3 regions of the Peribacillus sp. N1 genome follow, and region 3 is predicted to be linked to each of the others. Evidence: riboswitches for the same ligand, from Rfam matches in the RefSeq annotation. Region 3 holds a riboswitch; each other region holds the start of a gene.

Region 1 (4,354 bases), on a different contig from region 3:
ACTGTTTAAGTAAAAGGATCGAAGCCATTGTGCACAATGACATTTCAATTTTTACAATTATTTATTAATAATTTTAACATTTTAGATCGTTACTTAATATATTATTTTGTATAATAGAAGATACTTAAAATAATATTAATAAATATTGCCGATAAACAGAATTAAATTAAGTTTTAGCTATTAGATGATACCGTTTTTGGAACATTTGTAAAAGGAGTGACTATAAGTGGAATCTATCGTAAGCAAGGTTCTAGATAATGTTGATATTCAAATTTTAGATTTACTGCAAAAGGATGCACAGTTAAGTAATACTGAGCTCGCAAAGCGTGTCAAGTTATCTCCCCCAGCTATACATTCAAGGATAAAACGTTTGGAAAATGAAGGGTTTATTAATGGACAAGTAGCAATTTTAAACCAGGAGAAGCTAGGTTTTGATTTATTATGTTTCATTTTTATTAGTACAAATATACATCAAGCTGAAGAACTGGAAGTTTTGGAAAAGGCATTAGCTTCTATGTCAGAAGTATTAGAGTGTCATTGTTTAACAGGTGAGTATGATTATCTTCTAAAAGTGGCTAATAAAGATCGGAAGGAATTAGAAATATTTATTAGAAAGTTAAATAAACTAGGCATAACAAAAATTCAAACTAGCCTAGCTCTTAGAGAAATTAAATATTCAACTGTTTTACCTATATGGGAAGAAAAGTCCCGTTCGTAAAAGAACACTTTATCGAACGTGTTTTATAGAACAAGAGAGAGAGAAAAGGTAGAAGAAGAAATAAAAAAATGAAGTCCTTTATAGATTGGATCCCAAGGAACGAGTCATTTAAGATTATTCTTATCACTTCAAGAGAATTGGGCAGGTACACTATGTCTTTCAATAATTACATCTCAACATCACTAGAAATACAAGCTTATGATCGATCCCGATAAAATCATTGCGTTAGAAATTTGAAATTTATAATGCCAACTGTATGCCATATATTTTTTCTTGAAAATGGATTGCTCAACCAGTTTAAGCACTGAGCCGTGGATCGATTAAAAAGCAGTGCACTCTTTATGAGTTGCACTGCTTTTTAAAATTTAATCCCGTTTATTATGGTCTTTAATTAGAAAAACGGTATTAAAGTATGCTGAATGAATCATTATCTTTATTTATTTATTTAACAAAACAGCTTCTTCGTTTCTAGGTTGTAGAGCCATTTGTAGTGCTCTTTTTTCTTCATCGTTTAAAGGGACCAATGGTAACCGGACACCTCCAACATTTAACCCCCGCATATTTAATGCTGATTTTACTGGTGCGGGGCTTGGTGCAGCAAATAATGCTTTCATGATTGGAAGAAGGTTACGATGTGTAGCGGCAGCACCATGGACATCACCATTTTTAAAGCTATTTATCATTTCTTGCATTTCATTACCAATTATGTGTGAAGAAACCGAAACAATTCCTGTTCCACCGATGGCTAAAACCGGTAATGTTAACCCATCATCGCCGCTGTACAATGTAAAATCACCAGTTGTTTTGCTTATGATTTGTGCCATGGCATCTAAGTCACCACTTGCCTCTTTTACAGCCACAATATTGTTGATTCTTGAGAGGTTAACAATCGTCTCTACTGACATATTTACAACACTTCGTCCTGGAATATTATAGAGCATTACCGGTAAAGATGTTGATTGGGCAATAGCCTTAAAGTGCTGAAATAATCCTTCTTGAGACGGCTTGTTATAGTATGGGGTAACGAGCATTATTCCGTCGACTCCTGCTGCCTCAGCTTGCCTTGTTAAGTTGATGGAAGCTTTCGTGTTATTTGAGCCAGTTCCAGCTATGACTGGAACTCTTCCATCAACAACCTCAACAACAATTTTGAATAAATCCAGTTTCTCTTCTGTTGTTAATGTAGGGGACTCTCCAGTTGTACCAGCTATTACTAATCCATCAGAGCCATTAGCAATTAAATAGTTTACTAAAGTTCTCGTAGCATTAAAATCAACCTCATCATTATGATTGAACGGGGTAACCATTGCGGTTAAAACTTGGCCAAAATTCATAACTTCACACCCTTTTGTATGATTTTTTAAAAATATTCAGAGGTGGTGGGCCATTCAGGAGTAAACGCAAAAAAGCAACAACGAGGATTCGCTGCTGCAGTAGAAACAATATTTATCAAAAAAATGTTTCCGCGCATAAGATAGCCCTCCATATAGTTTCCTATATGACAGTCCTGTATTTATTCAATAGCAGAACCAGCTTCAAGAACATGAGATTCTTTCGGCTTCGGCAAATTCCCCTTTCCACAATAGTCATAGGATCTCATTCTCCTCAAAATGTGTACTAATGGTTTTTGCTCCTCTATCCTCACTTCAAAAGTATGAAGTAAGAAAATATTTAATTGACTGTAATATAACAAGGAATCCTTTCTATTGCAAGGCAATTTAGAAAATTTTTTTAAGAATACATGAATAATCAATGAAAATGGATACGGTATAGGGCTGGATTCATCTTTTTTAGATTATGTAATCTCAACATTAATAGTTTTATAGATATATTCTGTTTCATAGGTGATTGGGCTTTTAGAAGCACAACCTGACGAATAAGGGTTTGTATTATCGTAGGACAATGCTAATGCTTTATTCATCGGTGCAATCGCAAAAAACAGTCCAAAGACAAGAGTTATTACCATCACAATATTTAATAATTTTTTATAATAACCTCTCTCCTTTCCTTCTTCTAGACTTTACCATATGAAAATTGGTATTTCTATGTACTGTGGAATCATTTACCATCTGTATAAATATTACCATTTTACGGGTAACTACGTAGTTGAGGGATAGTAGGGATAGTACCCCATTCCCATTAAGAAATGGAAAATCAATACCAAAAACGAAACAAAAGTGAATGGAACGAATACTGGCCTTAGTCCTTTTCTGATTATTAATATATAAATTACATTGGTCTTATATTTTATTAATAATGTAAAGTTACTATTTTAATTGGTAAACACCTTAAAAATTTATAAACAAGGAGGATGGTTGTTGATCTGTTTAAAAAATACATAATTAGCTAAACGATAAATAGGAGGTATTGATTTTGAAAGGGAAAAATAAATTTGCAGCAATGCTGACAGTTGTAACGGTAGGATTAACAACTTCTTTATCAAGTGTACAAGCATTCTCGGAATCTTCAAATTCAGATAATAAACGTAAACCTGAGCTCGTTTTTCCAGTAATCAGTGATGTGCATATTGATGATGGATCAACAGCTGATATGAACAAGTTCAGAACAGCCATGGATCAATTAAATAAAGCTGCGCCTAGACAGGATGCTTTTGTTGTCGTTGGGGATTTAACGGACTATGGATACGCTTCTGAATATGATAAGTTCTTCTCCATTTATAATGAGAAGAAACAAGGTGGTGTCCAATCCATGTTTACAATGGGGAACCATGATTATTGGAATGGACTTTCCGTTGAAAAGGCACAAGATCGTTTTCTCGAGAAAACAGGAATGGATTCTCTTTACTATCATAAAAAAGTAAATGGATATGATTTTATTACGTTAAGTCCGGAAAATGGTAATACGCATGGTTTATATTCCGTTAATCAAATTAACTGGCTAGGTGAAAAGTTAGCTGCAGCAGAAAAAGAGAATCCGGACCAACCAATCTTTGTTTTTCTTCATCAACACATTAAAGACACTGTGTATGGAAGTGACTTGTGGGGAACTCAGGAAAATAAAGAACTTTTATATGATACTTTAAAGAAACATCCACAGGTTATTACATTTTCAGGCCATTCTCATTATCCACTCGAAGACCCGAGAACGATTCATCAAAAAGACTTTACGTCAGTTGGCACGTCTTCTGTAAGTTATTTGGAATTGGAGCCAGGCAAACTTCAAGGGTTCCATCCAGAAGGATATCGGGATATTAGTCAAGGAATGATTGTAGAAGTTTATAATAATAAAGTTGTCATTAAAAAACGTGACTTTCATAAAGACGATTGGACAGGAAAACCATGGGTAATAAAAAATCCTTCTAAAAAAAATAAATTTAAATATACAGACGATCGAGATCAGTTACCACCGGTTTTTGCAGTTAAAGATAAGGCTTCGATTGTAGAAGAAAAATCTACACTAAGAAGTTTGAATGTAACATTTCCACAGGCAAAAGATAACGCACTCGTACATTCATATCACATTACAGCCAAAAACAAGGAAACAGGGGAGATGGACGCAGATTTCACCGCATTTTCTGAATTCTATTATGATCCTGTACCAAAGAATTTAGAGTTCCCTGTTGCTGGACTTAAGCCAGGTACTGATTATGAAATTAAGGTACAAGCACTAGATTCA
Region 2 (4,354 bases), on a different contig from region 3:
GTTTTGAACTGCTGTTCCCGGATGATGAACGAATATTTGCCTACACGAGATCGTTGGAAGAAGAAAAGCTGTTAGTGCTATGCAACTTTAAAGAAGAGCAGGCCTCCTATACTTTGCCTGAAGAGCTGCATGCATATTCTGCCACAAAGCTGATCGGCAATTATGATCAGGAGGAAGAAGGAATCTCCAGCAAACCCCTGCAACCATATGAATGCCGTGTTTATCAATTGAAATGAAAAAAGGACCTGTTCTTCTTCGATTAGGAAGAACAGGTCCTTTGCGTATTATTTTGATTTAAGGTCACATTCCTCTAGGGGAATGATTTTCGTTTTGTGCTTAATTTTATAGCCGAACCATAAGACGAAAAATAGAATCAAGCCAATGTAGGAAACGAACATTGAATTCCAGTCGATCCCATCGCTGCTGAAAGCTTGATAGCCTTGTCCGATAATAATGATAATACAAAGGACAAGTGCGAATATAGGCCCGAATGGGAAGCCTTTTGCCCGGAATGGTAAAGCATTCATATCAAGGCCCTGAGCTGCGTAGGCTTTGCGGAACCGATAATGGGCAATCGCAATCCCTACCCAGGTGACGAATCCCGCCATGCCTGAAGCGTTCAATAACCAGATATAAACGACGCCATCACCGAAAAACGAAGCTAAGAATGCAACGCAGCCAACTAAAGAAGTCACGATAAGGGCATTCACGGGTACTCCTCTTTTATCTAACTTGCCTAGGAATTTCGGTGCTTTACCATCACGTGCCAAGTCCCATAGCATACGGGTTGAAGCGTACATGCCAGAGTTACCGGCTGAGAGTACGGATGATAAAATAATCGCGTTCATGATGGATGCAGCAAATGCAAGGCCGGCCCTTTCAAATACAAGCGTAAATGGACTTACGGCAACATCTTCACTCAATAAACGTGAATCGGTAAACGGAATGATCATGCCAATTACAAAAATGGCTAAGATATAGAATAAGATGATACGCCAGAAAACGGATCTGATCGCTTTTGGGATATTTTTTTCTGGATCCTCACTTTCACCTGCAGTCACTCCAAGCAATTCCGTACCTTGGAATGAAAAGCCGGCAGCCATGAATACGCCTAGAATCGTGAAGAATCCTCCGTTAAAGGGACCTTCGCCCATTGTGAAATTGGAAAAACCGATTGGGTCTTTGCCACCCATGATTCCGAGAATGATCAGAACACCCGTGATCAAGAATATGACGACTGTCACGACCTTGATCATGGCAAACCAGAATTCTGTTTCCCCGAAACCTTTAACTGACATGTAATTGATAAGAAACATAATGATTAACGCAATGGCACTCCAGATAATTGAAGGGCTATCCGGGAACCAGAACTTCATAATTAAGACAACGGCTGCCAATTCGGCAGCAATGGTGATTGCCCAGTTATACCAGTAGTTCCAACCAATCGCAAAACCGAAAGACGGATCGACGAATTTGGATGCATAGACACGGAACGAACCGGCCACTGGCATGAACGCTGCCATTTCTGCAAGACTTGTCATTAAGTAATAAACCATGATGCCGATGATTGCGTATGCCACCAAGGCACCGCCGGGTCCGGCTGAATGAATGGCCCCGCCACTAGCTAAAAATAAACCTGTTCCAATCGTTCCACCTAATGAAATCATCATTAAATGACGCGCTTTCAGGCTCCTTTTCAGTTCAGTAGGGCTTGATGGTGATTGTGAATTTGACAATTGATGTTACACTCCTTTTTATTGGAAGGGAACGAAAAATAAAAAAACAGCAGTCGAAAAAGATCGACGGCTGTTTATAATAAACCCGTTTATCCTTCCGAAGATAGCTCCCCACGCTTTTTTGAAAAAACGTGACAGTGGTGTTCCTGTTCGGTTACACCGCCAGCAAGAATATACATGGAATATACCCTAACTTCGGCAACTTATCCTTTCAAACGGAGTCTTTAATTTTCCAGAATCTCGTCCGTTTTACTTTTATAAGCTGCAGCCTCTAACTCATCGGTAAATGAGGAAGTATTCAATTTTCTAAAATCGTTTGCGTCAGTTTAATAGGTGACGTCGGACGATTGTACTCATGAAATTCATGCAATCTTTAATAGATTGCTAGTAATTGAGTAAACTTTACTATATCAAAATTATAAAATAACTTCTGGGATATCGCAATGATTATTTTATGTGGTTATTTTTTCCTAGTTGAATGATGGCAGTAAGGAAGAATTCAAGTGACGATATACTAAAATAAAGCATCCTGATAACTAAACGGTTTTCCTTTTTATTAGGGCGTAGTCCAGTTTTACATGTTTGACCTCTCCAGGATTCTCAAATAGGTCCACTGCCATTTTCCCAATCCATTCCAGCGGTAAGGAAATGGTCGTGATGTCGAGCATTTCGCCAAGGCTATCATTATTGAAGCCGAGAATGGCCACATCTTCCGGTACCCTTATACCCGATTTCTTAGCGGTAAGAATGAATCCTGCCGCCGTGTCATCATTCGTGATGATGATGGCTTCAGGTTTATCCATCATCGAATTCCATTCCTGAAACAATTGTTCACCGTCTTTGATGTGATAACTGCCTTCAAACAGCCATTCTTTATTGTTTATCAGTTGATGTTTACTCATGATATCGTTAAAGGCTTTTGTGCGGTGGGAACTATTTCTGCTTTTTTTACGGCCGAGGCTGTATCCGATTTTCTTATATCCTTTAGCGATCACGTACTCAAGGGCACAGGAGAAAGCTGCATAATGATCAATGCTGATGGATGAGAATTCAGCCTGAGCTGTATCTTCACATAAAATAATCGGTCCGTATTTTTGATATTCCAAGAGGATTTTCATTTCTGAAATCCTTGAACAAACGATAATGCCATCGAGCTGCTTCATTTGTAGCATATTAAAAGCCTGGATTTCTTTCTCTCTATCATAATTTGTTTGAAAGATGACGATATGACAGCCGATTGCATTTGCCTGTTTAGTGATTCCGTTAACGATTGCCCCGTAATATGGGTGATTGTTGAAGGGGATGATGATGCCGATAAGATTGGTCTTGCCTTTTGAAAGATGAATGGCGTTGATGTTTCTCGTATAATTCAAACGATTGATCGCTTCTAAGACGCTCTTTCTTTTATCGGGGCTTACATATGGATGATCATTCAATACACGAGACACTGTTGAGACAGATACACCAGCACATTGAGCTATTTCTTTAATATTTGTCATGGTATCACCGTTTTTTCTTTTTTTTTATTGTACAGTATGAAACCCATTTCAGGGCAAGGGAACAGTGTGGGACTGCTGAAGATTTCTTCAAATAAGGTCTTGTTCTGGTATTGGTTTCATCCTTTAAGATTTGTTTAAGTCTTAGAGGAGGAGGAAATCATGATGTTCCAAACTTTAATCACCCTGGTTGTGCTTTGCGGAATCGAATTGGGATTTGCGTACTTGGCAATTTCATTGAAACAGGAAAAATGAGTGGCAATGCCAGTCAAGAATTCCGCGGTATTACGCGAGGAAACCACGTTTACTCGTGAATTTCATGTCGTCCAGAAATAGCTCCCCTATTTTATATTCACCATTAAAACTCCACAATATAAATATAACTTCATCGTTACGTTTCATGTACGGAATGACTGGCTGTCAGGGAGCTCCCTAGTGAGATTCCTGACAGTTTTTATTGTGTGTAAAAGTCATTCGCCTTTTTGAAATGTTTAAAAAATAGTTGCACTTTTTTTGTATATTTGTGTATAGTATAAAATAAGTTGTGTAGAGGAAACTTTTTAGCATTTACGACAATGTAAAAAAATTTACACTTAATTTTGCGTTCGGCAAACATTTTTAGGGAAATGAAAAAGAGGAGGGAATATGGATGGGTTTTCTAAAATCTATTGGGGGTGTGCTTGCTGCATTGCTGATTTTAACGGGGTGCGGTAATGATACAGCCGATAGGGATAAAGGCAATGGCAAGCTAAATGTCGTTACAACAACGGGAATGATTGGGGATTTGGTTGAGAATATCGGCGGTAAACATGTCGAGGTCACCAGTTTAATGGGACCGGGAGTCGACCCCCATCTATATAAAGCGACACAGGGTGATGTTAAGACACTGGATTCGGCTGATATGATTTTTTATAACGGATTGCATCTTGAAGGGAAAATGACGGATATATTTGAAATGATGAGTAAGGATAAACCGACGATTGCCGTAACGGAGGACTTTAAGGAGAACCAGCTTCGTAAAGTGAGTGCAACGGACCATGATCCCCACGTATGGTTTGATGTAAAGCTTTGGATCGTTGCGGCGGAGGCAGTTAAGAAAGAATTGATTGCCAATGATCGGGA
Region 3 (4,354 bases):
CATTGAATGGCGATCAGGAAGTGATTGAATTTTTCCAAAGCGCTGGATGGGGCAATCTGGAAATCTTGAAATATACGAAACACGAGATGGAATTATCCCTGACGGGTGAAATAATCAGCCGCCGCCTGGATTTACACCCTGATTGTCACTTCCAACTTGAAGCCGGTTTCCTTGCCGAGCAGTTTACACTGCAAAAAAAATTCCTCAGCGAATCAACGGAAGAAATTAAACGCCGCGCAAAAAAAGTGATATTCACCATCCAATGGGATCCCAGAGATCCAATCTAATAAGCCCTTAAAACAGACTTACCCTTTTTACCGGAAGTCTGTTTTTTATTGGACTCCTGACACTTAAGCTAGCACATTTGCATGCTGACCTAGTTTAAATGCTTCATGAAGAGATTCAACCGCCTTCACCATTTCCTTTTCATTGACGACAGTCGAAACTTTAATTTCCGATGTGCTGACCATTTTCACCTGGATGCCTGTATTGGCCATCACTTCAAACATCTCGGCAGCCACTCCCGGATTGGATACCATACCAGAACCGACGATGGATACTTTTGCCAATCCGCTCTCCGTTTCGACTCGGTCGAATCCCAATTGTTCTTTATTATTTTCCAGCACGATCAAGGCCGCTTCCGTATCTTCACTTTTTGTGGAAAAAGATAGATTGGTCGTATCCTCGGCAGTCATGCTTTGAATGATGATGTCCACATTAATCCGGTTTTTCGCAAGTGTTGTGAAGATTGTGGATAATGCACCAAGTGATTGGGGCAAACCATATATTGTGACCCTCGTAATACTGTCTTCAAAAGCAATCCCGCGTACAATTAAGTTTTCTTCCATAGTTGCTTCCTCCTCAATGATCGTTCCTGATTCTCTCTCCATGCTTGAACGGACTTCAAGCGGTATTTGATAATTTTTTGCATATTCGACAGCCCTTGGATGAAGGACGCCCGCCCCCAAGTTGGCAAGTTCCAGCATTTCATCATAAGAAATCGATTGGAGTTTTCGTGCGCCTTTTATGTAGCGAGGGTCCGTTGTGAAAACACCCGTTACATCCGTATAAATATCGCATCTATCCGCATTCAGCGCTGCAGCGATGGCAACCGCTGTCGTATCGGAACCGCCTCGCCCTAAGGTAGTGATTTCCCCATTTGCATCGTTCCCCTGGAAACCAGCCACGACCACTATTTTCTTATCCTGAAGCTGAGCTTGGATCCTCGTGGCATCGATGTTTAAAATCCGGGCATTCCCATGAACGGATTCCGTTTGCATGCCAGCCTGCCAGCCAGTATACGAAATGGCTTCATGACCTTCTTCAATCAATGCCATCGTTAACAGGGAAATCGTTACCTGTTCCCCCGTAGTCAATAGCATATCCATTTCCCTCTTGCTCGGGGTTCCGGAAATATCCCGGGCCATGGAAACCAATTGATCCGTGGTTTTCCCCATGGCTGAAACAACGACGACTACCTCATTTCCATTCTGCGCTTCCTCGATTACCCGATTGGCAACATTTTTGATTTTTTCTACGCTTCCGACGGATGTTCCGCCAAATTTTTGAACGATTAATGCCATCCTCATGCACCCTCTCTACCTTTTTAGGCAATAAAAAAAGCAATGAGAAATATCTCATTGCTGTGATCACATATCTAAATACTGTAAACACAGTGAGATAGCTCTCCAGGATATAAACCCTGACAATCCGACATTTATTAAATGTCGGACCAGGAAAACAAGGTATGAGTCTTGTCTTCCTTCGGCGTCATCCCCTTTCAAAACCTTTCATGGAAGCTCATACTTCTCCAGGTTTTTACTCTTGAATTCCGCACCTCTATCAGCACTTTTAAGTTGTCTAGTTAAAAATTCTTTTTAATCATAGCATAGAGATTTATCGGTAGCAAGATTATTCTTGTAATTTTCTAACGATTCCCTCTGCTACCCCTTTTGGCATGCCAGCTTCCATGATTTCCTCGGCGGTTGCCTCTTTGATTTTCTTCAATGATCCAAAATGCCTTAATAATTGCTTCCTTCGCTTTTCCCCGACTCCTGGAATATCATCAAGCTGGGAGTGAACTGCATTTTTCCCGCGTAGCTGGCGATGGAATGTAATCGCGAACCGATGGACTTCATCCTGAATTCTTTGCAATAGGTAAAATTCCTGGCTCCGTGAATCAAGAGGTACGATTTCAAGCGGATTTCCGATCATCAATTGCGAGGTCCTATGCTTTTCATCCTTAATGAGGCCTGAAAGTGGAATATCAAGGCCCAATTCATTTTCCAGAATATCCCGAACGGCTTCCACATGTCCCTTTCCGCCATCAATGATGATCAAGTCCGGAAGCGGCAGCCCTTCTTTCAATACCCGTGAATACCTTCTTCTGACCACTTCACGCATCGATTCATAATCATCAGGCCCTTGGACCGTCTTGATCTTATATTTGCGGTACTCCCTTTTTTCCGGCTTTCCATCAATGAACACGACTAAAGCGGAAACTGGGTCACTTCCCTGGATGTTGGAGTTATCGAAAGCTTCAATTCGATGCGGGGTGTAGATACCCAGTTGCTTCCCGAGGTTTTCCACCGCATTGATCGTTCTTTCTTCATCCCTTTCAATCAAAGAGAATTTTTCCTGAAGCGCGATGGAGGCATTTTTATTCGCCAATTTAAGCATGTCTTTTTTCGCTCCCCGTTTCGGGTGAATCGTTTTGACACCAAGCAGCCCTTCGGCCATTTCGGCATCCACTGATTCAGGCAGCAAGATTTCCTTTGGTTTAAAGTGGTTCGTAATCTCGTAAAACTGACCGAGGAATGTAAGAAGTTCCTGTTCGGGTTCATCGTAGACCGGAAAAAGTGAAACATCCCTTTCTATTAATTTACCCTGCCGGACAAAAAATACCTGAACGCACATCCAGCCTTTATCATAAGCAAAACCAAATACATCCCTGTCGATGAAATCTGTCGTCATCATTTTCTGCTTCTCCATCGTAATATCGATATGGGCAATTTTGTCACGGAACTCCTTGGCCCTCTCGAAATCGAGATCTTCCGATGCCTCCAGCATTTTTTCAGTCAGTTCTTTTTTTATTTCAGTATGCCCGCCGTTCAAGAACCTGTTGATATCATCCACCATTTTTTTATATTCCTGTTCCTCTACATCATATACACATGGGGCCAGGCACTGGCCAAGGTGATAGTAGAGACAAACGCGATCAGGTAAAGTATTGCATTTTCTTAGGGGATAGATGCGGTCGAGCAATTTTTTCGTTTCGTTAGCTGCAAATGCATTCGGATAAGGACCGAAATATTTACCTTTGTCTTTTTTGACTTTTCGCGTAATGATTAGACGTGGGTGGCGTTCCGCAGTCAGCTTTATGAAGGGATACGTCTTATCATCCTTCAGCATGACATTATATTTTGGGTCATGTTTTTTGATTAAGTTCAACTCTAAAATAAGAGCCTCGATATTGGAAGAGGTGACAATATATTCGAAATCCTCAATTTCATTCACGAGCCGGAATGTTTTTCCGTCATGAGATCCCGTGAAATAAGAACGGACACGATTTTTCAACACTTTCGCTTTGCCTACATAGATGATCGTTCCCTGACGATCTTTCATTAAATAACAACCAGGTTGATCGGGAAGAAGGGCAAGTTTATTCTTTATTTGTTGATTCATGCATTCAGCCTCCTGTTCTCCCTTTTTTACAATTATTATATATCAAGATAGCGAAAAAAGCTTCAAGTCCGCAGACTTGAAGCTTTTTTTAGCTAACCTACTATTACGCGTGTTTTGAAATAAGTTCAGCAAGTGCTTCTTTAGGTTGGAAACCAACAACCTTATCAACCACTTCACCGTCTTTAAGCACGATTAATGTCGGGATGCTCATCACACCAAATTTTCCAGCTGTTTCTTGGTTTTCATCCACATCCACTTTTACGATTTTTGCTGTATCGCCAATTTCAGTATCAAGCTCTTGAAGAACAGGAGCGATCATTTTACAAGGTCCGCACCATGGAGCCCAAAAATCTACAAGAACGACACCTTCGCTAGTATCTGTTGTGAACGTTTGGTCAGTTGCATTTATAATTGCCATATATATTTCCTCCTCAAATTTACTCAAATAACTAAAGACAGTATATCATTGTTGCTCGAATCGATGCTAATATTTTGCTTCAGTGGTAGGATGTCCAAAAAAAGAGTAAATATGCAGGCCAAATAAAGGGGCAAGACATGTATCGGCTTATGCCAAATGTCTTGCCCCTCATCTGTATTATTTCTATTACGCGTTAACTTTAAGTTTTTTGAATTCTTCCGTTAGTAACGGAACGACTTCGAAAAGGTCTCC

The links. Region 3 has a riboswitch for lysine ahead of ACYP5M_RS09835 (aspartate kinase). Riboswitches for the same ligand answer to the same signal wherever they lie in the genome.
Region 1: it holds a riboswitch for lysine, as region 3 does, so the genes downstream of both, dapA (4-hydroxy-tetrahydrodipicolinate synthase) here and ACYP5M_RS09835 (aspartate kinase) in region 3, are expected to answer to the same signal.
Region 2: it holds a riboswitch for lysine, as region 3 does, so the genes downstream of both, ACYP5M_RS13805 (amino acid permease) here and ACYP5M_RS09835 (aspartate kinase) in region 3, are expected to answer to the same signal.

What each region holds. Positions count from the first base shown of each region.
Region 1 covers NZ_BAAHZO010000001.1:1,054,603-1,058,956, reverse strand. The annotation lists gene ACYP5M_RS04975 (Lrp/AsnC family transcriptional regulator) at 227-718, shown strand; gene dapA (4-hydroxy-tetrahydrodipicolinate synthase) at 1,156-2,052, opposite strand; lysine riboswitch at 2,186-2,364, opposite strand; gene ACYP5M_RS04965 (metallophosphoesterase) at 3,092-4,354, shown strand, end outside.
Region 2 covers NZ_BAAHZO010000003.1:176,955-181,308, reverse strand. The annotation lists gene ACYP5M_RS13810 (glycoside hydrolase family 13 protein) at 1-236, shown strand, start outside; gene ACYP5M_RS13805 (amino acid permease) at 285-1,736, opposite strand; lysine riboswitch at 1,833-2,018, opposite strand; gene ACYP5M_RS13800 (LacI family DNA-binding transcriptional regulator) at 2,273-3,235, opposite strand; gene ACYP5M_RS13795 (metal ABC transporter solute-binding protein, Zn/Mn family) at 3,882-4,354, shown strand, end outside.
Region 3 covers NZ_BAAHZO010000002.1:285,122-289,475, forward strand. The annotation lists gene ACYP5M_RS09830 (YslB family protein) at 1-287, shown strand, start outside; gene ACYP5M_RS09835 (aspartate kinase) at 351-1,583, opposite strand; lysine riboswitch at 1,674-1,850, opposite strand; gene uvrC (excinuclease ABC subunit UvrC) at 1,912-3,684, opposite strand; gene trxA (thioredoxin) at 3,788-4,102, opposite strand; gene ACYP5M_RS09850 (electron transfer flavoprotein subunit alpha/FixB family protein) at 4,289-4,354, opposite strand, start outside.